2 linked regions of the Defluviitalea raffinosedens genome follow. The protein of the gene in region 1 binds, or shares a complex with, the protein of each later gene. Links are inferred from orthologs where the notes say so. Each region holds a gene or a part of one and is shown in the gene's direction. Other genes may lie near its edges.

Evidence for each region.
Region 2: the proteins of groL (region 1) and metK are in contact, whole or in part, in a cryo-EM structure (PDB 8P4O), measured with the Escherichia coli proteins. The link is inferred for Defluviitalea raffinosedens from one-to-one orthologs.

The regions. Positions count from the first base shown.
Region 1 is NZ_JAFBEP010000002.1:218,974-232,068, reverse strand. What follows is about bases 10,058-13,027. They hold groL (chaperonin GroEL), read left to right. Parts: upstream 10,058-10,716; coding sequence 10,717-12,339; downstream 12,340-13,027. Other genes in these bases: JOD07_RS02960 (DUF6106 family protein), read left to right, coding at 12,468-12,974; groES (co-chaperone GroES), read left to right, coding at 10,394-10,681; JOD07_RS02975 (DUF554 domain-containing protein), read left to right, coding at 10,058-10,176. Also shown: JOD07_RS03030 (nitroreductase family protein), read left to right, coding at 12-521; JOD07_RS03025 (PH domain-containing protein), read left to right, coding at 566-949; JOD07_RS15965 (multicopper oxidase family protein), read right to left, coding at 1,003-2,106; JOD07_RS15330 (multicopper oxidase domain-containing protein), read right to left, coding at 2,251-2,610; JOD07_RS03015 (ComEC/Rec2 family competence protein), read left to right, coding at 2,883-3,761; JOD07_RS03010 (DUF3006 domain-containing protein), read left to right, coding at 3,771-3,968; JOD07_RS03005 (hypothetical protein), read right to left, coding at 3,975-4,316; JOD07_RS03000 (PqqD family protein), read right to left, coding at 4,327-4,659; JOD07_RS02995 (OPT family oligopeptide transporter), read right to left, coding at 4,766-6,673; JOD07_RS02990 (P-loop NTPase family protein), read right to left, coding at 7,198-7,377; JOD07_RS02985 (DUF6062 family protein), read right to left, coding at 7,724-8,479; JOD07_RS02980 (DNA-3-methyladenine glycosylase family protein), read left to right, coding at 8,546-9,421; more of JOD07_RS02975, read left to right, coding at 9,433-10,057.
Region 2 is NZ_JAFBEP010000001.1:252,952-263,418, reverse strand. Bases 6,784-9,735 are described here. They hold metK (methionine adenosyltransferase), read left to right. Parts: upstream 6,784-7,641; coding sequence 7,642-8,829; downstream 8,830-9,735. Other genes in these bases: recD2 (SF1B family DNA helicase RecD2), read left to right, coding at 8,883-9,735; JOD07_RS01255 (COG2426 family protein), read left to right, coding at 6,921-7,379; JOD07_RS01260 (rod-binding protein), read left to right, coding at 6,784-6,843. Also shown: JOD07_RS01300 (YwmB family TATA-box binding protein), read left to right, coding at 1-18; murA (UDP-N-acetylglucosamine 1-carboxyvinyltransferase), read left to right, coding at 34-1,290; spoIID (stage II sporulation protein D), read left to right, coding at 1,410-2,438; JOD07_RS01285 (M23 family metallopeptidase), read left to right, coding at 2,481-3,335; sporulation transcriptional regulator SpoIIID, read left to right, coding at 3,406-3,678; rod shape-determining protein MreB, read left to right, coding at 3,866-4,855; flagellar basal-body rod protein FlgF, read left to right, coding at 4,885-5,643; flagellar basal-body rod protein FlgG, read left to right, coding at 5,664-6,476; more of JOD07_RS01260, read left to right, coding at 6,493-6,783; more of recD2, read left to right, coding at 9,736-10,467. UniProt on the Escherichia coli protein: Catalyzes the formation of S-adenosylmethionine (AdoMet) from methionine and ATP.

The DNA.
Region 1 (13,095 bases):
AGGAATGAGCAATGAGTTTTTTGGATCTTGCAAAGGAAAGATATTCTGTTAGAAATTTCAAAGAACAAGAGGTAGAAAAAGAAAAAATTCTTCAAGTATTGGAAGCTGCGAGAGTTGCTCCTTCTGCGGTAAATTATCAACCCTGGCATTTTATTGTGATTACAGATCAGCAGTTAAGAAGTAAAGTAGCAGAAACTTATCCACGTCCATGGTTTCAAAGTGCACCGGTTGTAATTGTTGCTTGTGGGGATCATTCTCAATCATGGAAAAGAAAAGATGGTAAAGACCATTGTGATATAGATGTTGCTATAGCGGTTGACCATATGACTTTAGCTGCCGCTGATTTAGGACTTGGTACCTGTTGGGTATGTGCTTTTGATGCGCAAAAGTGCCATGAAATATTAGGACTACCAGACCACTTAGAAGTAGTTGCCCTTTTACCCATGGGATATCCAAAAGAAGACAGCAAGCCGGAGAAAAAAAGAAAAAGTATTGAAGACATTGTAAGCTGGGAAGAATAGTAGTGAACAGTTAAATTTTAATATAATGTATAGGAGGTTATAATGTGGCGGATGTAAGCTTAAACAAAGTCTTTAATTTTTACGAAGAAGTACCTCTTTCTCCAAGCCTTGAGCCATTCATCTCCAAAAATGAAGTAGTGCATTTTGCAGTAAAAACTGTAAGAGATGTTGCAGTGTTTACTGACAAACGTATTTTAATTGCTGATAAACAAGGAATCACTGGAAAGAAAATAGAATATTATTCAATACCTTATAAAAATATCGTTACTTATGCGGTTGAAACGGCAGGAACATTTGACTTGGATTCAGAAATAAAGCTGGTACTGTCCGGTGGAATCAGTATAGAGCTTAAATTTTTCAAAGGCAAAAATATGGATAATCTTCTTCTTAAGGTGTATGATCTTATAAACAGTTATGTTATAGGATAGGAATACTATTGAAAGAACACCAGTCACGAAATATGACTGGTGTTTTTGCTTGTTTATTCACATATACATCTGCAACTTTGTGAGCACTCCAGACATTTATCGTTGCCGCAGAGAGTTAATCTTCTTGGAATTACCTCAAATTGGCGCATCATGTCATAATCTTCATGCTCTAAAATATGGCAGTGATATACATATCGTCCTATATAGGGAGCAAAACGCATAATGACTCGGGTGACGAAGCCTGGAAAGGCCTGAACGGTATCCTTCCATCCTTGTTCGCCGGGAAGGGGAGGTTCAGGATCACCTGTAAAACGTATCTGACCTTTCAGATTATATGCTTCTACATCAAATGGAATACGGTCCAGAATTTGAAATTGAACAAGGTGAATATGAATGGGATGTACAGCGATTCCTGAATTTATAATCCTCCAGATTTCTATATCTCCAAGCATCGGATTTTCCGTAATTTTATCTATATACATGTGATCATTTAACATGAACATAAGTCTTCCATATCGATCCTGAGTGACATCCAGAGTGATATCTCTTGTTCTTTTTGCTTCAGATTCATTGAATCTTTTTACAGTAGTCAGGAATTTTGGCACTTGACTTTCATCCGTGCCTTCTCTGGAAATAACTCTAAACTGCATGATTAATCCTGTTGTATTAGGGTCAGGAGGAGCACCGAAATCAAAAGGAGTACGCGCTGTATTTGTTAATATAATGTTTGAACCAACGGGTTGCTCACTAAAATCAATGATTACATCCACCCGCTCTGCCGGTGCTATAGTGATTTCATCCACAGTAACCGGTCTTTGCAATAATCCTCCATCGGAACCTATCTGTACAAAGGGTTGGCCGGAGTCTAGTCTCATGCGATAAAACCTTTGATTAGAGGCATTTAAAATACGGAAGCGATATTTTCTTTGTTCAACTTCCAGGTAAGGCCATATCTTTCCATTTACAACAATGAAATCTCCTACAAAACCTGGAATAATCGAAGGATTGGGAAATTCGGGAGGAGGATTATCTACTGTTCTGGGATAGAAAAGAGAACCATCCTCATTAAAAGACTTATCTTGAATGATTAAAGGAATTTCATATTTGCCTGAAGGAAGGCCAAGAGAATCCTCCTGTTCGTTACGGATAATATACATTCCTGCAAGGCCAGCATAAACATTTAAACGAGTAATTCCCAGGGCATGGTCATGGTACCAGAGTGTAGCCGGTTTCTGATTATTAGAGTATTTATAAACCGTATGTGCAAAACGAGGACCACATTGTGCAAAATCTCTTGAAAACTAGGCTTCCGGATGGCCGTCACTTTCAGGTTCTACTTCAGCTCCGTGGAGATGAACGACTGTACGGACATTAGGCATATCTTCACCTGAGCCATGAATAGTATGGTCAATTGGTAGCAAATGTCTATCAGGCAGATCGTTTATCCATTTTATATGGACACATTCGCCTTGAGTTACCTCAATTGTAGGGCCGGGAATTTCTCCTTCATACCCCCATACTCTCGTATTGGGAAGATTCGAGTGGAAATTATGCAAAAACTCTTTCATTGTAACTTCATAATAAGTAAAACATTTGAATCGTTCCTTTGGCTGTAAAGTTCTTGTAAGTGGAAGGGGATCTACAAAAGGCTCAAGAGTCATGGCATTCCTCCTTAAATGAGTTTTTACTATAATATGTCAATAAGCATGATAAAATGCTAATGAAAATATCTTTAAAAAATTCATACTGCTATGTAGAACAGTGATATATTCTATTAGATAAATGCAGTTTTTGTTAGGAAATTCATAAAAGGTATGATAAAATAAATTAAAAATCTATTATGTTTTCAGGAATTTTAAGTTGATCATGCAATAAATCTATGACTAAAATATATTTATAAATACGACAATTAAGAAAGGCCAGGAAAGAGACTATGAACAGACAGCGTTTTAGAGCATTCATAAGCTTTGTAGCACTTATGAGTCTTCTCATTTTTATTGTTACAGGGTGCTCGATAGAAATTGAAACGGAAAATGAGAAAGAACCAAGTGGGAACCTAAAGGTTCATTTTATAGATGTCGGGCAAGCAGATGCCATACTTATTGAGCAAAATAATCAGTATATGCTCATTGATGCAGGCAATAATAATGACAGTGACTTGGTTGTAAATTATCTTACAGAACATCATGTTGACAAATTGCAATATTTGATAGGAACCCATCCCCATGAAGACCATATAGGAGGAATGGATGCAGTTATTAACAATTTTGATATAGAGCAGATTTTTATGCCGAAGGTGACAAGTACTACTAAAACCTTTAAAGATGTCATCATGGCTGTTAAAAATAAAAATCTTAAAGTTACCACTCCTAAAGTTGGAGATTCCTATACTTTGGGAGATGCAGAGTGGATGATACTTGCGCCTAACAGCGAAGAATATACAGAACTCAACGATTATTCTATTGTCATTCGCTTAGTTTTTGGAAGTAATTCTTTTATGTTTATGGGGGATGCAGAAAAAACATCGGAAGAGGAGATCTTGGAGCTTACCTACCAAGAACTTGAATCGGATGTTCTAAAAGTCGGTCATCATGGCAGCCATAGTTCTACATCAGATGAATTTTTGGAAGCTGTTCATCCACGTTATGCTGTGATTTCCGCAGGGAAAGACAATAAGTATGGTCATCCTCATGAAGAAACAATCACTAAGTTGCAGCAAGGAAATATAGAAATCTTAAGAACAGATCAAAGTGGTACGATTATTTTTTCAGCAGACGGAAAAGGAAATCTAGTCTATGAAAAGGAGTATTAGAGGTGAATTATGTTTATTACGATTGACAGGTTTGAAAATGGATTTGCTGTTGTAGAATTAGAAAACGGCAAGGTTATTGATATGCCGAAAGAACTTATCCCTGAGGGTGCGAAAGAGGGAACAGTTCTTGAAATACGCATAGATGATCAGGAGACAGAGAAGAGAAAGCGGGAAATAGAGGAGATGGCTAAAGACTTATGGACATAAGAACAGTTATTTCTTTAGCCTGAAAGAATTGACTTTACCACTGATACGCTCGATTTTTTCTTCTTTGAGTAAATAATCAATCAGATGTCTTACGAAACTGTTTAAATCCGTAATGCCTAATCTTTTTTTGCTCCAAATGACGGAAACAGTTTCGTTTTTTATTAGATTTCGGATTTCAGGGATAGTGATTGATTCATTTTTTTCTAAATATTTAATGACTTTTCTTGCGCATTTTTTGTAAAGCCTGTTAGCCAGTTCTATAGGGAGATTTTTTTCTTTTATGATCCCTATATACATGAGAACCATTGTAATAACAGTGATGGAAAGGATATATAATACATACTTCATAATTAGCCTCCTATTTCAGATGGATAAAATTATTCTCACGCAAACTTTTCATATATATGAGCAGTCTTTCTAAAACGGGATGAGCCTTTTCGCCGAAATTCTCTTCTAAAAGGTTTGAGAGATCACCTATCGTATTGGTTCCGTCACATTTTTGCCATATAAATGAACCAAACTCTTCCAATTCTACAGTAGTCTTCAGAGGGGTTTTAAATAACTTGTTCATCAAACGATCAAAAGTTCGATCTCTGTTAATGGTTAAGAGTACCTTATCCTCTTTGACTTCCCATAGTATTTTTTCATTTCGTACAGGGATCATTTCCAGTACATTTCTGTCGTTTTTCATCATTTTACCTTCCTTTTTACAGTAACTAACTTAATTATAACATTAAAGAAGGAATCTTAAGACAATCTATTCTTTAAGATTCCTTCTTTGCATTATGAAATAAATATTATTTTTTCACAGTTTTCTCTTCTGTTTTCTTAAAGAATACATAGTATATCAATGATAGTATGACTAAGCAGAAGAGGATGAGAGCACCTAATTGTCCTAATGGGTAATTTCCAACTGCAAGATCTACATTGGCTGCAGCAAATCCTGCCAGTATTATTCCCATTAATCCTTCCCCTGCAATTAAGCCGGAGCTGTACAATATACCATTTTCAGTTTTAGCTTTATTTTCTTCGTTATTTTTAACCAAGAGATCAAGCGCACCTTTTACAAGTCCACCAACCATGATTGGAGTGGATAAATGAATTGGAAGGTAGATGCCGATAGCAACTGGTAGAGAAGAAATGCCTAATACTTCAAATATCAATGAAGAAGAAACACCGATAAATACAAGATTCCAAGGCAAGTTTCCATCCATAATACCTTCAATAACAAGTTTCATAAGAGTTGCCTGAGGTGCTCCCAATTCTTTAGAACCAAAGGTGTAGGCATTGTTTAATAGAATCATGATGAATCCGATTGCTACTGCAGAAGCAGCTACACCTATGATTTCACCAAGTTGTTGTTTCCATGGAGTTGCTCCTACAAGATAACCTGTTTTTAAGTCTTGTGAAGCATCACCAGCAATTGCTGCTGCTGTACAGATTACTGCGCCTACGCAAAGAACGGCAATCATTCCGGGTTTGCCGCTGGCTCCAGTGGCTTTCATAATGATGGTAGTGAATAATAATGTTGCAATTGTCATACCTGAAACAGGGTTGGAAGAACTTCCAAGAAGACCAACGATTCTTGAAGAAACGGTTACGAATAAGAAACCGAATATTGCAATCAATATAGCGCCCATTATTCCAACGGGGATAACAGGTAGTATGCCCATTAACACGATAATAACAATGGTTGCAATAGTTACATATTTACCATTCAGGTCTTTATCAGTTCTTTCAATTTCACCTGAAGCTTTTATTCCAAAACCTTTTACTGCATCTCTGAAGGATGAAATCATAACAGGCAGAGATTTAATCATACTGATAATACCACCGGCTGCAACGGCTCCGGCACCTATGTAGCGGATATAATTAGACCAGATTCCCCAGTAACCTAAGTCTTTGATTAAGTCTGCTGCTGGCAATACAGCTGATGTCAAATCACTTCCAATGAAAGTAATCATGGGGATAAAAGCAAGCCATGCCAATATTGCACCGGCAAGCATATATGCAGAAATTTTTGGTCCAATAATAAAGCCAACGCCAAGAAGAGCAGGTAAAACATCCATACCAATAGCTGCTCCATCAAATCCTTTTATCGGAGTTTCAATTTCAGTTGGGAACAGTTTTAATCCATCCCCTAAGAATTTATAAATGAGTCCTATTCCACCACCGGCAAAGATCAATCCCGCACCGCTTCCACCTTCTTCTCCAGCAAGAAGAACTTCAGCACAGGCTGTTCCTTCCGGATATGGTAATTTACCATGTTCTTGTACAATCAAGTATCTTCTGATAGGGATCATGAATAATACCCCAAGTGCACCACCTGCTAAGGTGATCAGAGTCATCGTTAATGCGCTGGGTGATTCGCCCCATAAGAACAACGCTGGTAACGTAAAGATTGCACCGGCTGCAAGGGATTCACCGGCTGATGCGATGGTTTGAACCATGTTGTTTTCCAGAATAGATTTTCTTTTTAATATAACTCTAACAATGGTCATAGATATAACTGCAGCTGGTATGGAAGCTGATACAGTCATACCAACCTTCAGGCCTAAATAAGCATTTGCTGCACCGAATACTACGGATAGCAATATACCCAATACAATAGATAGACCTGTAAATTCAGGCATAACCTTGTTAGCTGGAACATATGGTGTAAATTTTTCACCATCTGCTCCTGTGGCTACATTTTTTTGTGCCATATTCTTTCCTCCTTTATCATAATAAAATTATAAAATGTAATACTTGATTTTAATTCGACAAATAATTCCGATTTCCTTTTTAGTTAAAAAATTTTTTAATTGATACTATTGAATATATTTGCAATATTATTTCAATATTAACATATAAAGAGATTGTAAAGTTTGAAATTTTATATTACAAATCTTGTAAAGTTGTTCTATAAGATGAAGATTAAATAATAGTTTAAAAATAATCTTTGATTCTGATATTTGTGTATAGCTAGTGTTATTTTGGTTATTAGAACATAAAATGAGTATTTGCATTATTTTCAAAAATAAAGAGATATATGATGAGTATATCACTATTTTATAAGTGTAGATATCCACTTTTATGGTGGAATTTTAAGGGGGACATTATGTGCTAGCAAAAAAGATACAGTCGAATACAGAAAATGATTTAGATTTACCAGGTTTTTTTCAGTTTCACCAATGTATTTACTGATAACCTGGGATAAATCTATTTTATATATCTCCTATTGATTTCTTTAGCTTATGACTTGTGCAGCCATGGTTTTACCGGTTCCGGGAGGACCAGCAAACACAACGCTTAAGTCCTTGCCGTAGGACAATTTTGAATCAAATCCCCATTGATTGAGCACAACGTGTTTGAATTTGACTTGATTGGCAGCATCTTTTAATTCTTTAATCTGTTCTTTGGGAAGCACAACATCATCACAATTGTATATGGGTTTTAGGAGAGTAGCCTTTTTCTCAAGGTTATGGCATGTTTGATTGTAACAAGCTTAGTTAAGATGTCCTTCGCTTATGAATTGGCTGTGATTCCAAATGGATATATCTGTTCTTGACAGTACAATTCCCTTGAATTTATTGGAATTTTGTTCCCCATCTTCCTCGGATTGCTTAAACAAAAGAAAAAGTTGTAGTTATAGCAACTTAAGCAGATCTTGAAGGTACTGAAAATTGTTTTTATACGGCATATTTTTAGAAGATATGTCAAATTTGCTATTAAAATAAACGGACATAGACAAGTCCCCCCTAATGAAAAACATATTATTCTTCAACTGCCATACCAGAGATTTTTAGAATAGCTCTCTGGACAGCGTCTTTTGAGTTTTTCCATGGTTCTTCTTTGAATCTGTAGTCGAATTTTTGGATGAACCAATCCAGTTCTTCTTCTATTCTTTTAAAATTTTCAAGTTGAATGGGAAAAACAATCTGAGTAAAATGATTGTATTGCTCCTTATTTAAAGCGGAATTCGCGCTTTCAATAAGGAAAGCAAAGTGGTTTAAGCAAAAGCCTTTACCATCAGACACTAAGGAGACAAATTCAGGATCTTTTTTCCATAGATAAAAAAAAGTGTCCATATAGCGTTCGAAGGTTTTCTCAATCTTATTGCATATGTAGCAGTCATCATAGATAGTATTGAGGTCTGAAGAAATAGGATTTTTATATGGTTTGGAAGGCACTCTTTTCTTAATCAGTCCGGACAGAAAAGAAGAGTTGCGGGGGGCTGAGTCCTTTTGTGAATCTATTGCGTTAGAAAGAAATTTATTAACTTCCTGGAAATGAGTATGAAGTATAAGTGCCAGACCAAGACGATTGTTTTCGTTAAAAAGCATTTGATAATGATGGGGACAAAAACCACTTTTATTGGTTTCCATTCGAATGTCATCTTCCATGTAAGATGCTCCAAGCATAAAGTCGACGCTTTCTCTTTCTAAAGCCTGGTGCAATGTGCAAAAAGGGCATTCCGAATTTTCTTTAAATGCATCAATAACTGGTATTGTATAAATTTGTTCTTTCATTTAACATCACTCCATGGTTTAAATACTCTTAGTATATCATGGATATTTTTAGAGAGGAAGGAAAATATGAAATATAAGCAAATAGAAGACAAAATCATATTAAAAGCAGAGGACAGCTTTGAAATAGAGCAGATTTTGGAATGCGGACAATGTTTTAGATTTCATAAGCTCGCTCAAAATGATTACGTGATTGTTGCCAAAGGAAAGGTATTAAGAATTCTCCAGACAAAAGAGGAGATCATTCTTTATCCGACTTCCGCAGAAGAGTTTGAAAATTTATGGAGTTCTTACTTTGATTTGGACAAAGACTATGATATAATTAAACGACACTTGGCTGAAAAAGATATCCATTTGGCCCGGGCAGTTCAGTTTGCTCCCGGAATCCGGATTCTTCGCCAAGAACCCTGGGAATGCCTTATATCCTTTATCATTTCACAAAATAAGCAAATTCCGCATATCAAACAAGTAGTAGAGAATATAAGTAGAATGTTTGGAAAATATATTTGTACTTTTGAAGGATATGATTACTATACCTTTCCTACAATTGAGCAATTGGCAATGGCAAATGAACAAGAGCTCAGAAATTGTAAAGCAGGCTTTCGGGCACCTTACATTATGGATGCATGCCAAAAAGTGAAGAATAAGGAAGTAGAGCTTGAAAAGCTTGCAAATATGCCCTATGAAGAAGCCAAAAAAGAACTTCTGAAAATAAAGGGTGTAGGACCAAAGATTGCAGATTGTGTTCTTCTATTCGGCATAGGTCATGAGGAAGCTTTTCCTGTTGACGTATGGGTAAAAAGAGTAATGGAATACTTCTATTTTAATAGAGATACAAGTCCAAATGAGATTCAGGCTTTTGCCAAAGAATACTTTGGGAATTTAGCAGGGATCGCGCAACAGTATTTATTTTATTATGCGAGACAGCTAAGACTTGGCAAATGAGGAGGAATTCGATGCTGGGAACGACTGTAAACGCTTTGGCAATTTTTTGTGGGGCGTTAGTGGGGATGTTTTTAAAAAACGGCTTGAAAGAAGACTACAAACAGATCGTATTCCATGGAGTTTCTTTAGCCGTACTATTTATTGGAGCGTCAGGTGCTATCGGAAATATGATTCAGCCTTCAAGTCACCCCATACTGTTTATTATCAGTCTTATTCTTGGAGGACTCATTGGTCAGTGGTGGAATATTGAATTGAGACTGGAGAATTTAGGGGACTATCTTCAGAGTAAAATGCAAAAGGGGGATAAAGGCGACAACATATCCCAGGGATTCGTTTCTGCCAGTTTGCTTTTTTGTGTAGGGACTATGGCCATTATGGGGGCTTTGGAGAGCGGTCTCCAGGGAGTACATAAAACTTTGTTTGCAAAATCCGTATTGGATGGTGTTACTTCTATTTTATTATCTTCAACCTTAGGTATAGGGGTCGCCCTGGCTGGAGTTTCGGTATTTATTTATCAGGGGGCAATTACTTTACTGGCTCAGTGGATTGAACCCTATATGACTGCTGATATGATCAGAGAGATTTCAACCGTTGGCGGTATTTTAATTTTTGCTATAGGACTCAATATGCTGGAGATTAAGAAAATAAAAGTCGGTAATCTGCTTCCGGCAATTTTTATTCCGATTTTGTATTATCTTCCTTTCGTTCAAGAATTATTCTTAAAATTAAAAAGTCTATTGAATATTATTCTGTGATACAAAGAGAAAATGTTAGTAAATCAAAGAAAAACGAAGAATATTTGAAGTAATTTATGGAAACACTAGCTAAAGTGTAATTTTAGGTGAAATATAGCCTTGCACAAACAACATGCTTTTATTAATATTATTTTTGTAGTTAGCACTCAATTGTGATGAGTGCTAATAAGCCGAAAAATAATGAGTAAAAAGTACATATTCTGAAGGAGGTTATACAATGAAACTCAAACCATTAGGTGACAGAGTGGTTATTAAGCAATTAGAAGCTGAAGAAAAGACAAAATCTGGTATCGTTCTTCCCAATCAGGCAAAAGAAAAACCTCAAGAAGCTGAAGTTGTGGCTGTAGGACCTGGCGGAGTAGTAGACGGAAAAGAAGTTAAAATGGAAGTAAAAGTTGGCGATAGAGTAATTTACTCAAAATATGCCGGAACAGAAGTAAAAATTGATGATGAAGAATATATCGTTTTAAGACAAAGTGATATTTTAGCGATTGTAGAACAATAATAGATCAAATTCAATTATAAAAGGAGGATGTAAACATGGCAAAGCAAATTAAATTTGCTGCCGAAGCCAGAGCAGCATTAGAAGCTGGTGTGGATAAATTAGCGAATACAGTAAAAGTAACTTTAGGACCAAAAGGACGTAATGTCGTTTTAGATAAAAAATATGGTACTCCATTAATTACTAATGATGGTGTTACTATTGCTAAAGAAATCGAGTTAGAAGATCCATTTGAAAATATGGGCGCTCAATTGGTTAAAGAAGTTGCAACCAAAACCAACGATGTTGCAGGGGACGGTACAACTACTGCTACAGTATTAGCTCAGGCTATGATTAAAGAAGGACTTAAAAATATTGCAGCCGGTGCAAATCCTATTATTTTAAGAAGAGGTATGCATAAAGCAACTGATAAAGCAGTAGAAGTAATCAAAAATGCCAGCCAGACAATCAACGGCAAGCAACATATTGCAAGAGTTGCAGCGATTTCTGCCGGAGATGATGAAATCGGTAACTTGATTGCTGATGCTATGGAAAAAGTATCCAATGACGGAGTAATTACTGTTGAAGAATCCAAAACCATGCACACAGAATTAGAAGTTGTAGAAGGTATGCAATTTGACAGAGGATATCTGTCTGCTTACATGGCAACGGATATGGATAAAATGGAAGCAGTTCTCGAAGATCCATACATCTTGATTACAGACAAGAAGATTTCCAACATTCAGGAAATCCTTCCACTTCTTGAACAAATTGTTCAACAAGGTGCAAAACTCCTTATCATTGCTGAAGATGTAGAAGGAGAAGCATTAACTACATTAATTCTGAATAAATTAAGAGGAACATTTAACTGTGTAGCAGTAAAAGCACCAGGATTTGGTGACAGAAGAAAAGACATGCTTAGAGACATCGCTATTTTAACTGGCGGTACAGTGATCTCTGAAGAAGTAGGCTTGGAATTAAAAGAAGCTACTTTAGATATGCTTGGAAAAGCTGCAACTGTTAAAGTTCAAAAAGAGAATACTATTATTATCGGTGGAGCAGGAAAGAAAGAAGACATCGATGCAAGAGTAAAACAAATTAAAAATCAAATTGAAGAAACAACTTCTGAATTCGATAGAGAAAAATTACAAGAAAGATTGGCTAAATTAGCAGGTGGTGTTGCAGTAATTAAAGTTGGAGCTGCAACAGAAACTGAAATGAAAGAAAACAAACTTCGTATCGAAGATGCTTTGGCAGCTACAAGAGCAGCAGTAGAAGAAGGAATTGTTGCTGGTGGTGGTTCTTCTTACATTCATGCGATCAAAGAAGTTGCAACTTTATTAGATACCACAACAGGCGATGAAAAGACAGGTGTAAAGATTGTGCTTAAAGCTCTTGAAGCACCTCTTCGTCAAATTGCAGAGAACGCAGGATTAGAAGGTTCTGTGATTGTAAATAATGTAAAAGAATCGGAAAAGAATGTTGGATTCAATGCACTTACAGAAGAATATGTGAATATGATTGATGCAGGAATCCTTGATCCAACTAAAGTAACAAGAAGTGCTCTTCAAAATGCAACTTCCGTTGCTTCTACATTATTAACAACAGAATCTGTTGTTGCAGATATTCCTGAAAAAGAACCAGCTATGCCTGGCGGAGCTCCAGGAATGGGAATGATGTAATAAATTTTACTTAAAAACAGCTTGTCCTTTGGGCAAGCTGTTTTCTTGATATTTAGAATTTTATATGTTACCATATACATTATTAAGCAATCTAATTTGTGATTAAGAGATGATAAAGGGGTGAAGATGTGGGAGATATATTTAAAGAACAGCTTGTGTCCAAGAAACGTACTGCAAAAGATGGTATGATTACGGCATTGGTTATTCTTGCTGCAATTTTACTGGTTGCTGCATCATTCCTTTTTATTCCTCAGGCTTTTGTACTGGTCGTGATTATTGTAGCCTATGGAGCATATTGGCTTGTACAAAGACAAAACATTGAATATGAGTATAGTTTTACAAACGGTGATTTGGATATTGATAAGATCATCAATAAAAGCAAGCGTAAAAGACTGATTTCTGTTTCTGTTAAAGATTTTGAAGCAATGGCTCATGTGGAAGATAAAGACCATTCCCATGAATTAAGTGGTTTTGAAAAAACTTTGGATTTTAGCAGCGGAGAGATCAAATCCAATACATATGCTGCAGTATTCATGCATAATAACCAAAAGGTAAAAATGATTTTTGAACCTAACGAAGAAATTTTAAAAGGAATTTTTCATTTAATTCCTAGGAAATTGCATATAAAAAAGTGAGGCGGTATGACCCGCCTTTTTTAGTAGAATGGATTTATTGCTTGATACAAAATTCTACATAAAATTTGAAGAAAAGACATACTTGCAAATAAAAAAGGAAACATATAAAATAGTTGACAAG
Region 2 (10,467 bases), on another replicon or contig:
ATTACAGTAGATTACTAGAAGGGAAAGAGTGCATTGGCTAAATTAGTTGTCCATAAAAGTCCTCCTTTAAGAGGCAGCATCAGAATCAGTGGTTCAAAAAATGCTGTTCTTCCCATACTGGCAGCTTCCCTGCTGGCAGAGGGAAAAAGTATAATAGGCGATGTTCCTAACCTTAAAGATGTCGTTATTATGCAACATCTCTTGCAGCACTTAGGTGTAACAATCAAATGGAGCAAAGCAAAGAGTGAAATCGAACTCATTACAGATCATATTACTGAATATGAGGCCCCTTATGATTTAGTCAGTCAGATGAGAGCTTCATTTTTAATCATGGGTCCACTTCTTGCCCGAATTGGTAAAGCCAAGATTCCTCTTCCTGGAGGATGTGCCATCGGCAGTAGACCTGTAGACCTTCATCTTAAAGGATTTAGTGCCCTGGGGGCAGAAATCACACAACAAAATGGATATGTAGAAGCTTATGCAGACAAATTGAAAGGAAGTAAAATTTATTTGGACTTCCCCAGTGTCGGAGCCACAGAAAACATTATGATGGCTGCCGTATATGCGGAGGGCACGACCATTATTGAAAATGCAGCAGTAGAGCCGGAAATTGTTGACCTTGCCAATTACCTCAATAAAATGGGGGCAGATATAAGGGGCGCAGGAACGGATTCCATTAAAATTAATGGTGTAGAGAAGCTTACAGGTACAACCCATTGTGTGATCCCCGACAGAATAGAAGCAGGAACTTTTATGATTGCAGGAGCCATTACAAGGGGTGAAGTTTTTCTTGAAAATGTTGTAAGTGATCATCTAAAGCCTATTATAGCAAAGCTAAAAGAATGTAATATAGATGTTTCAGAAACAGAAAAAGGGATTAAGGTGTGCGGCAGGAATAATATAAAAGCCGTAGACATAAAAACATTACCCTATCCCGGATTCCCTACAGACATGCAAGCACCTTTTATGAGTTTACTCAGTGTTGCAGAAGGTACAAGCATGGTGATAGAAACGGTATTTGAGAACCGTTTTATGCATGTGGGTGAATTAAAAAGAATGGGTGCTCAGATCAAAATAGAAAGCAGGAGTGCTATTATAGACGGAGTAAAAAAACTCACGGGAACACAGGTTAAAGCAACAGACTTAAGGGCTGGTGCAGCTCTGATTCTATGTGCATTGGTAGCAGATGAAACAACAGAAATCAGTGACATTTATCATATAGAAAGAGGCTATTCAGAAATGGAAAAAAAGTTGGCAGCCCTTGGAGCAAGAATAGAAAAGATAAAATAGCCTGCAGCCTTAAGGCTGCAGGCTATTTTCTTTTTAGGGCATGAATTTTATTTCCCTTACATATAAATGTACAAGACATCATGATTTACATATGGGTACAAAGTTACAGGGGGGATAACTTGAAAAAAGTAGGAGCTCTTTTCTTAATGGTATTTTTCGCAATTATTGTATTGCCAGCTTTTATTACCTCCTTTGTGGGAGACAGTCAAATCAACCAGCAGGAAGACATAGGAAAGAACATCAATAATAAGGTAGAAAGCGACAATAAAGAAAATATAAAAGTCATTAAAGTTTTAAATGCACAGACTGGGGAAATTATGGAATTGGAATTTGAAGAGTACATAAAAGGTGTATTAGCGGCAGAGATGCCTGCATCCTTTGAAATAGAAGCCTTAAAGGCGCAGGCTGTGGCAGCAAGAACTTATGCTATTAAAAAAATGAATCAAAAAGGAAGTGAGGATCTTAAAGGAGCGGATATTTCAACGGATCCTTCCAGAGGGCAGGCATATTTATCTAAAGAAGAACTAAAAAAAAAGTGGGGAGAAAACTTTTACACATACTATGATAAAATCGCAAGAGCAGTGGAAGAAACCAAGAATCAGATTATGACTTATGAAGAAGAGCCCATAGAAGCGGTTTTTCATTCTACCAGTGCAGGAATTACGCAAAGTGCCAAAGATGTATGGGAAGTAGATGTACCATACCTAAAAAGCGTAGAAAGTACAGGAGATGAGGAAGCTCCTTCATTTGAATATGAGACAGTACTTTCTAAACAGGAAGTGTACCGTTTATTGAAAGACAAATATCCAGATCTCGTCATTCAGGATTTAATGCAGCAGATTCAGATTATAGAAAGAAATAGCGGAGGATATATTAAGAAGATTCAAATAGGCAACAAGCTTCTAAGTGGGGAGGAAATAAGAAAATTGTTCAATTTAAGGTCCAGCTGCTTCGCTATTAAAGAAGAAGGAGATAATCTTATATTCACTACCAAGGGGTATGGCCATGGGGCTGGAATGAGCCAGTACGGAGCCAATTCCATGGCTAAACAAGGAAAAGACTATCAAGAAATTTTAACCCATTACTATCAGGGAGTTCAGATTAAAGAAATCAATGAAATAGAGGAAAATATTTTGAAAAGTGAATAGCCCATTTTACCTCCGGTTATACTATAGACGGAGGTGGATATAATGAAAAAATTTTGGACGTATCTAAATAAGAAAAGTTATTATGCTATTTTGTTATTATGTATTTTAACAGTGATCGGAACGACAACATTTATCACCAGAAATAATATGAAGACACTAGACAAACTGAACGAGCAAAATGCCATCGACTTAGATGAAGAATTTGGAGATTATGATTTAGAAGACGTAGGAACGATTAAAGCTTATCAGGAAGATCTTAACATTACAAAAGAAGATATCGAGGGGGCTGGAAGCGCAGTTGTAGAGAGCCCTTCGGAAGAAGAGACGGCGAGAGAAGATACAAGTGCTACAAAAGATATTATAGTAGTATCTGGCGAAGAAACGAAAAGCAATAAGTCGGCTTCCTCAGAAAAAGTTAACGAAAGTAGAAATGAAAAGAGAGAAACCAGTGAAGAAGTTGAAGAAACTTTTTCATTCAGCGAAAATGCTTCTCTTATCTGGCCTGTAACCGGGGAAATTGTAATGGATTACAGTGCGGACAAATTAGTTTTTGACAAGACCCTGGAACAATACAGGGTTCATCCGGCTATTTGCATTGCTCCATCAGAAGAAGGAATTGTAAAAGCTGCGGCGAAAGGAAAAGTTGAAATGATTAAAAACGATCCTGAAACCGGCATTACTGTTATCCTGGATCATGGAGATGGATGGAAGACAATATATGGCCAATTACAGAAAAATATTTCCGTCAAACAAAATGAGATAGTGGAAAAAGGCCAAGTTATAGGAGAAATTGGAACGCCTACAAAGTATTCTATTGCTTTAGGAGATCATGTGTATTTTCAAGTAACAAAAAATGATACCCCTGTAGATCCGAAGCAGTTCTTAACAAATAACTAAATACTAAATCATAAACCAGCCCCCCTTAACATATATATAAAACAAGAGTTGTGTTAAGGGGGGCCATCTTTTGAAAGGGTATATTGAAGAAAGAGCCATAGAAGTAGCAAATTTTATCATTGGTTACAATGCTACCGTAAGAGAAACAGCCAAAAAATTCGGAATAAGCAAAAGTACCGTTCATAAAGATGTTACAGAACGATTGGAAAAAATAAATCCAAAACTGGCTATACAGGCGAGAAAAGTTTTGGAATTTAATAAAGCGGAAAGACATCTTCGAGGCGGTTTGGCCACCAAAGAAAAATACATGAATTTAACTAAAAAAGGTAAAAAGAAAAGATAATACGATATAAAATAATAACTAGGGAGGTATGCTTCCTAGTTATTATTTTGCAAAATTTCATAGGAAATACCTTTGAATATTTTACACAAATTAGATATAATAAGATAAATGAAAATAGTATGGAAGGTATAATATTTTTACTAATAAATGACGATAACATTTTATGAGAGTACAAAGGAGAATGAAAATGTTTGGAACAGATATTGGAATTGATTTAGGAACTGCCAGTGTTCTTGTATACATAAAAGGACAGGGCATAGTATTGGAAGAACCTTCAGTTGTAGCGATTGATAATAATACACGTCAGATCCTTGCAGTGGGGGAAGAAGCAAGAAGAATGTTAGGCCGCACGCCTGGTAATATTGTTGCTATTCGTCCTTTACGACAAGGTGTTATTTCCGATTATGATATAACAGAAAAAATGTTAAAATATTTTATTCAAAAAGCAGTAGGAAGAAAGCTCCTTTTAAAACCACGTATTGCAGTATGTGTTCCAAGCGGAGTAACGGAAGTGGAAAAAAGGGCTGTAGAAGATGCAACAAGACAGGCAGGGGCAAGGCAGGTATTTGTGATCGAAGAGCCTATTGCTGCTGCTATTGGTGCGGGAATAGATATAGGACGAGCTTGTGGAAGTATGGTTGTGGATATTGGAGGAGGAACAACGGATATTGCTGTAATTTCCCTTGGAGGCACTGTTGTAAGTTCTTCATTAAAAATAGCTGGGGATAATTTCGATGAAGCAATTGTCCGATATATGAGAAAGAAGCATAATGTTTTAATAGGAGAAAGAACAGCAGAAGACTTGAAGATTAATATAGGAACAGCTTACCCAAGAACCCAGCCTGTTTCTCTGGACGTTAGAGGAAGAAACCTCATCACTGGACTCCCTAAAACGATTACAGTAACTTCTGAAGAAATGCTTGAAGCTCTTCAAGAACCTGTTGCAAGTATTGTTGAGGCAGTTCATGGTGTATTGGAAAAAACTCCACCGGAGCTGGCAGCAGATATTTCAGACCGAGGCATTGTTATGACTGGAGGCGGAGGACTCCTTTATGGCCTTGATAAATTAATAAAAGAAAAAACAGGCATTAATGTGATTATTGCAGAGGATGCTATTTCCTGTGTAGCAATTGGAACTGGTAAATATGTAGAGTTTATGGCAGGCGGGAAAAAATAAAAATTTATTAATTAATAGGGGGACTTGACTTGATTAGAGGATTATACACTTCTGCAATTGGAATGAAAACACAGTTTGAAAAAATGGATATTCTGACGAATAACTTAGCCAATGTAGATACTACCGGATATAAAAAGGATATTGTTGTGTCACGTTCATTCCCTGAGGAACTCACAAAGCGCATACAAGATAGAAAAAATGGATTTTCAAATAACCGTAATATTGGACGTATGAGCTTAGGATTATATAATGATCAAGTTTATACAAATTATACTCAGGGTACCCTTAAGCAAACCGATGATCCGCTAAATGTAGCTATCCAAGGAAAAGCTTTTTTTGCTGTAGGCATGGAAGACGGCAGAGAAGTATACACAAGGGACGGTTCTTTTGCACTGGATGCGAATGGAATGCTTATGACCAAAGAAGGGAATATGGTACTTGGCCAAAATGGACCAATTCGCATAGGCCAGGGAGATGTACGCATTGATGAGTCAGGTAATATATATGTCAATGATGAGCTTATAGATCAATTGAGAATAGTAGAATTTGAAAATCCTGAGACCCTCAGCAAACTTGGAGATAATTTATTGGAAAGAACCGAAGAAACTACAGAAAAAAATATTGAAAGTCGAATCGTACAAGGATTTTTAGAAGGTTCTAATGTTAATGTAATACGAGAAATGGTAGATATGATTACAGCTACAAGAATTTATGAAGCCAATCAAAAAGCAATTCAAACTCATGATGAAACCTTAGGGAAAGCAGTCAACGATGTTGGAAGAGTATAATATGATAGGGGGAATGTGAAATGATGCGTTCATTATGGACAGCAGCCTCGGGAATGACATCCCAGCAATTGAATGTGGATAATATCTCAAATAACTTAGCAAATGTGAATACAGTGGGTTATAAAAAAAGCAGGGTAGAATTTAAATCTCTTTTATATGAAACCATGCAAAAAGCAGGAGTAGACGAAAATGGCGCCGGAAGGCCAGTAAGTATTCAAATAGGTTATGGTGTCAGACCTATAGCCACCGTTAAAGACTATTCTATGGGTAATATTGAAGTGACAAATAACCCCTTAGATATTGCGATTGATGGGGAAGGATTTTTTGCTGTGCAAGGGCCAAATGAAGAAATTATGTATACCAGAGATGGAAGCTTTAAAGTGAGTGTAGTGGATGATGAGACAATGCTTGTGACTTCTGACGGATATCCTGTATTAAGCATAGATGAAGAGCCTATTTACTTTGATCCGGAAGTAAAAATTTCTGATTTAATTATTGGAGAAGATGGTATTATTTCTTATGTGGATGAGGACGGAGAAACTGTTGAAATAGCTCAATTGGCAGTTGTTCAGTTCCCCAATAGAGCAGGTCTTGAAGATGTAGGGCGAAACCTTGTAAGACAAACCGCTGCATCAGGGCAACCTGTTTATGAGGCAGATGGAGATGTTACTAAACCCAGCAGATTAATTCAAGGAAGTTTGGAAGCCTCTAATGTTCAAGTTGTTGAAGAAATGGTTAAGCTCATCGTTGCTCAAAGAGCCTATGAAATCAACTCAAAAGCTATCCAAACATCTGACGATATGCTTGCTCAGGCAAATCAACTTAAACGATAGGAGGTAAAATAAAATCATGAAAACCAATGGAATTGATTTTTCCACTTCCTATCCTGTAAGCAATGCATATGAAACCAAAAAGCAAAGTCAAGAACTGGAAAATTTTGAATCCGTACTTAAAAAGGCTTCAGAAGAAAAGGACGATAAAGCCTTAAAAAAAGCCTGCCAGGAGTTTGAATCCTATTTTATTAATCAACTCTTTAAAGAAATGAGACGAACGATTCAGCCGGGAGGACTTATTGAAAAAAGCCAGGCAGAAGAAATTTTTCAGGAGATGCTTGATGAAGAATATGCAAAAAATGCTTCACAATCCAACGGCATAGGCTTAGCCAATGTACTTTATAAACAACTAAAAAGTCACCTTTAATGGTGACTTTTTTTATGTTATAATTCATCATAGAACCGTGTACAATTATATAGAACAAATATAGGATAGGTGAAGTCATGAATTTTATTTCAAAAGAATGGATGACTCTTTTCATTGCGGCGATTCCCATATTGGAGCAAAAGGCAGCCATCCCCTATGGTATTATACGGGGTATCGGTTTTTGGGAGGTATATATACTAACCTTAATAGGAGCCATTCTTCCATGCCCGATTATTATTTTATTTGTAAATAAATCGTTTGCAATTTTAAAGAAATTCAAATGGTTGCGCCCGATGATCGAGTGGATTGAGAATAGAACTATGAAAAAAAGCAAGAATATTGTAAAATACGAACTCTTAGGACTTTTTTTATTCGTTGCTATACCGCTTCCGGGAACAGGGGTATGGACAGGGTCTCTGGCAGCTTCTTTTCTTCATTTGGAATTTAAAAAGGCTTTTTTAGCTGTATCTGGAGGCGCAGCAGTTTCAGGACTTATTATAGCTATTCTAAGCTATGGTGTTGGAATATTATTTTAATTTTATTGACAAAAATCCTTAAAGTTGTTATACTCACTGTAATATAACTAAATAATTCTTTTCTTATCAAGAGAGGTGGAGGGAAAGGGCCCGATGAAACCCGGCAACCAGCATATTCATGCAGTGGTGCCAATTCCCCCGAATGTGCATTCGGAAGATGAGGAAAAACATACATAGCGTATAAAACCTCGTCAAGAGGTTTTTATTTTTATGTATGAAATAATTTTCTTTACTCAAAATATATATTAAGGAGATGATCGATATGCCAAGAAGATTATTTACATCAGAATCCGTAACAGAAGGACATCCAGATAAAATTTGTGACCAGATTTCTGATGCTATTTTAGATGCAATATTAGCTCAAGATCCAAACGCCAGAGTAGCTTGTGAAACAGCAGTAACAACCGGTATGGTTTTAGTTATGGGAGAAATAACAACCAACTGCTATGTGGATATTCCCAAAGTAGTTAGACAAAAGATAAAAGAAATAGGATATTCCAGAGCAAAGTTTGGCTTTGATGGGGATACCTGTGCTGTGCTGACATCCTTTGATGAACAGTCCGGAGACATTGCTATGGGCGTTGACAAAGCTTTAGAGGCGAAAATTGGACAAGCTGTGGAAGAAGATGAAGCGATTGGTGCAGGAGACCAGGGGATGATGTTTGGATTTGCTTGTGATGAAACCTCTGAACTGATGCCTATGCCAATTTCACTGGCCCATAAATTGGCAAGGAGATTGGCTGAAGTTCGTAAAAATGAAACCCTTCCATATCTCAGACCGGATGGAAAGACCCAAGTTACTGTAGAATATGAAGACGACAGACCAATAAGAGTTGATACTATCGTTGTTTCTACACAGCATGGTCCGGAAGTAGATCAGTCAACGATCCACAGAGATATTATGGAATACGTTATAAAGCCAGTAATTCCAAAAGAACTTTTAGATAAAGATACAAGATATTTTATTAATCCTACAGGACGTTTTGTGATTGGAGGCCCCCAGGGAGATTCAGGCCTTACCGGCAGAAAAATTATCGTAGATACATATGGCGGATATGCAAGTCACGGAGGAGGCGCATTCTCTGGTAAAGATCCGACAAAAGTGGACCGTTCAGCAGCTTATGCAGCAAGATATGTGGCAAAAAATATTGTAGCTGCCGGCCTTGCAAGAAAATGTGAAATAGAACTGGCATATGCTATAGGCGTTGCAGAACCTGTATCTATTCTGGTAAATACTTATGGAACAGGGAAGTTATCTGATGAAGCGATCACTGAATTGGTAAAGAAACACTTTGATCTTCGCCCTGCTGCGATTATTAAGACTTTGGATCTTAGAAGACCAATCTATTCAAAAACTGCAGCTTACGGCCATTTCGGAAGGACAGATATCGACCTTCCCTGGGAAAGAACAGATAAAGCAGAAATATTAAGAAAAGAAGCAAATATATAATTTCATGGGCGCAAGATGCGCCCTTTATTTTTCCCCTTTTCATTTATCAAAAAATGGATTATTATAGAATAAAAATTAGATTGTTCAATGAATGGTGTGGATGTATGGATAACCAAATGGTCATAGAAGGAACCATAGAAGATATTATATTTCGTAATGAAGAAAACGGGTATACAGTGTGTTCTATACATACAAAAGATGAGGAAATCGTTTGTGTAGGTACGCTTTTTGAAGCCTATCCCGGTGAGCATTTAAAAATTATTGGTTCTTGGGTCACACATCCTATTTATGGAAGCCAATTTCAAATAGATACTTATGAAAAGACTGTTCCAAAAACAGAAGAAGGCATAGAAAGATATCTAAGTTCCGGAGTCATCAAAGGTATTGGCCCGGGGTTGGCACGGCGTATTGTTGAAAAATTTGGCTTAGATACCCTACGGGTCATAGAAGAAGAATGGGAACGATTAGAAGAAGTAAAAGGTATCAGTAGGCAAAAAGCGCTTCAAATTGGAGAAATATTTCATGAACAGAGAGAACTAAGAAGAGCTATTTTATTTCTTCAAGACTATGGTATTTCTCCTTCCTATGCTCTAAAGATTTATAAACAGTATGGAGAAGCCACTATTGATATAGTAAAAAATAATCCTTATCGTTTGGCAGAAGACATTTTTGGCATTGGTTTTAAAATGGCAGACCAAATAGCTGAAACTGTAGGGATTGGACAAGATTCACCCCACCGAATCAAAGCAGGAATTAAGTTTATTCTAAATCAGCATTCAAACAACGGACATACCTATATGTTAAGAGAACATCTGGTCCAAGCAGCTCATGAGCTTCTCGGTGTACCATCTGAGTTAATAGAGAATTCCCTGATCGAACTTCAGATTTACAAACAGATTTGGCAGGAAAAGATAGAAGATATAGAAGCAGTATATTTGGCACCATTCTATTATGCTGAAATGAATACAGCGAGAAAACTTATAGATTTTACGATGATGAAAGATGAAACACAAAGTAAAGGTATTGATCAAAGAATCAACAGGCTGGAAAAAGAAAAGAAAATTAAACTTGCGCCCGAGCAAAGACAAGCTGTCAAAGAGGCGATGACAGAAGGGGTACTCATTATTACTGGTGGGCCAGGAACAGGTAAAACTACAACAATTAATGCCATTATTTCTTTGTTGGAAGAAGAAGGCTATGACGTGATTTTGGCGGCTCCGACAGGCAGGGCGGCAAAACGGATGAGCGAAGCTACCGGCAAGGAAGCGAGTACAATTCACAGACTTTTAGAAATTACTTTTTTAGATGAAGATAATAAAAAGCAGATTTTTGAAAGAAATGAAGAAAGACCATTAGAAGCAGATGTCATTATTATAGATGAAGTGTCCATGGTAGATATTTTATTGATGAACAGCCTTTTAAAAGCAGTAGCCCCTGGAACAAGATTAATTTTTGTAGGGGACGTAGATCAATTGCCTTCAGTAGGGCCAGGCAATGTTTTAAAGGATATGATTCGAAGTGAAACGATTAAGGTCGTTCGACTGACCGAAGTCTTCAGGCAGGCAAGAGAAAGTGCAATTATAATGAATGCCCACAGAATTAATAAAGGAGAATATCCTGTTCTTAATGAAAAGGATA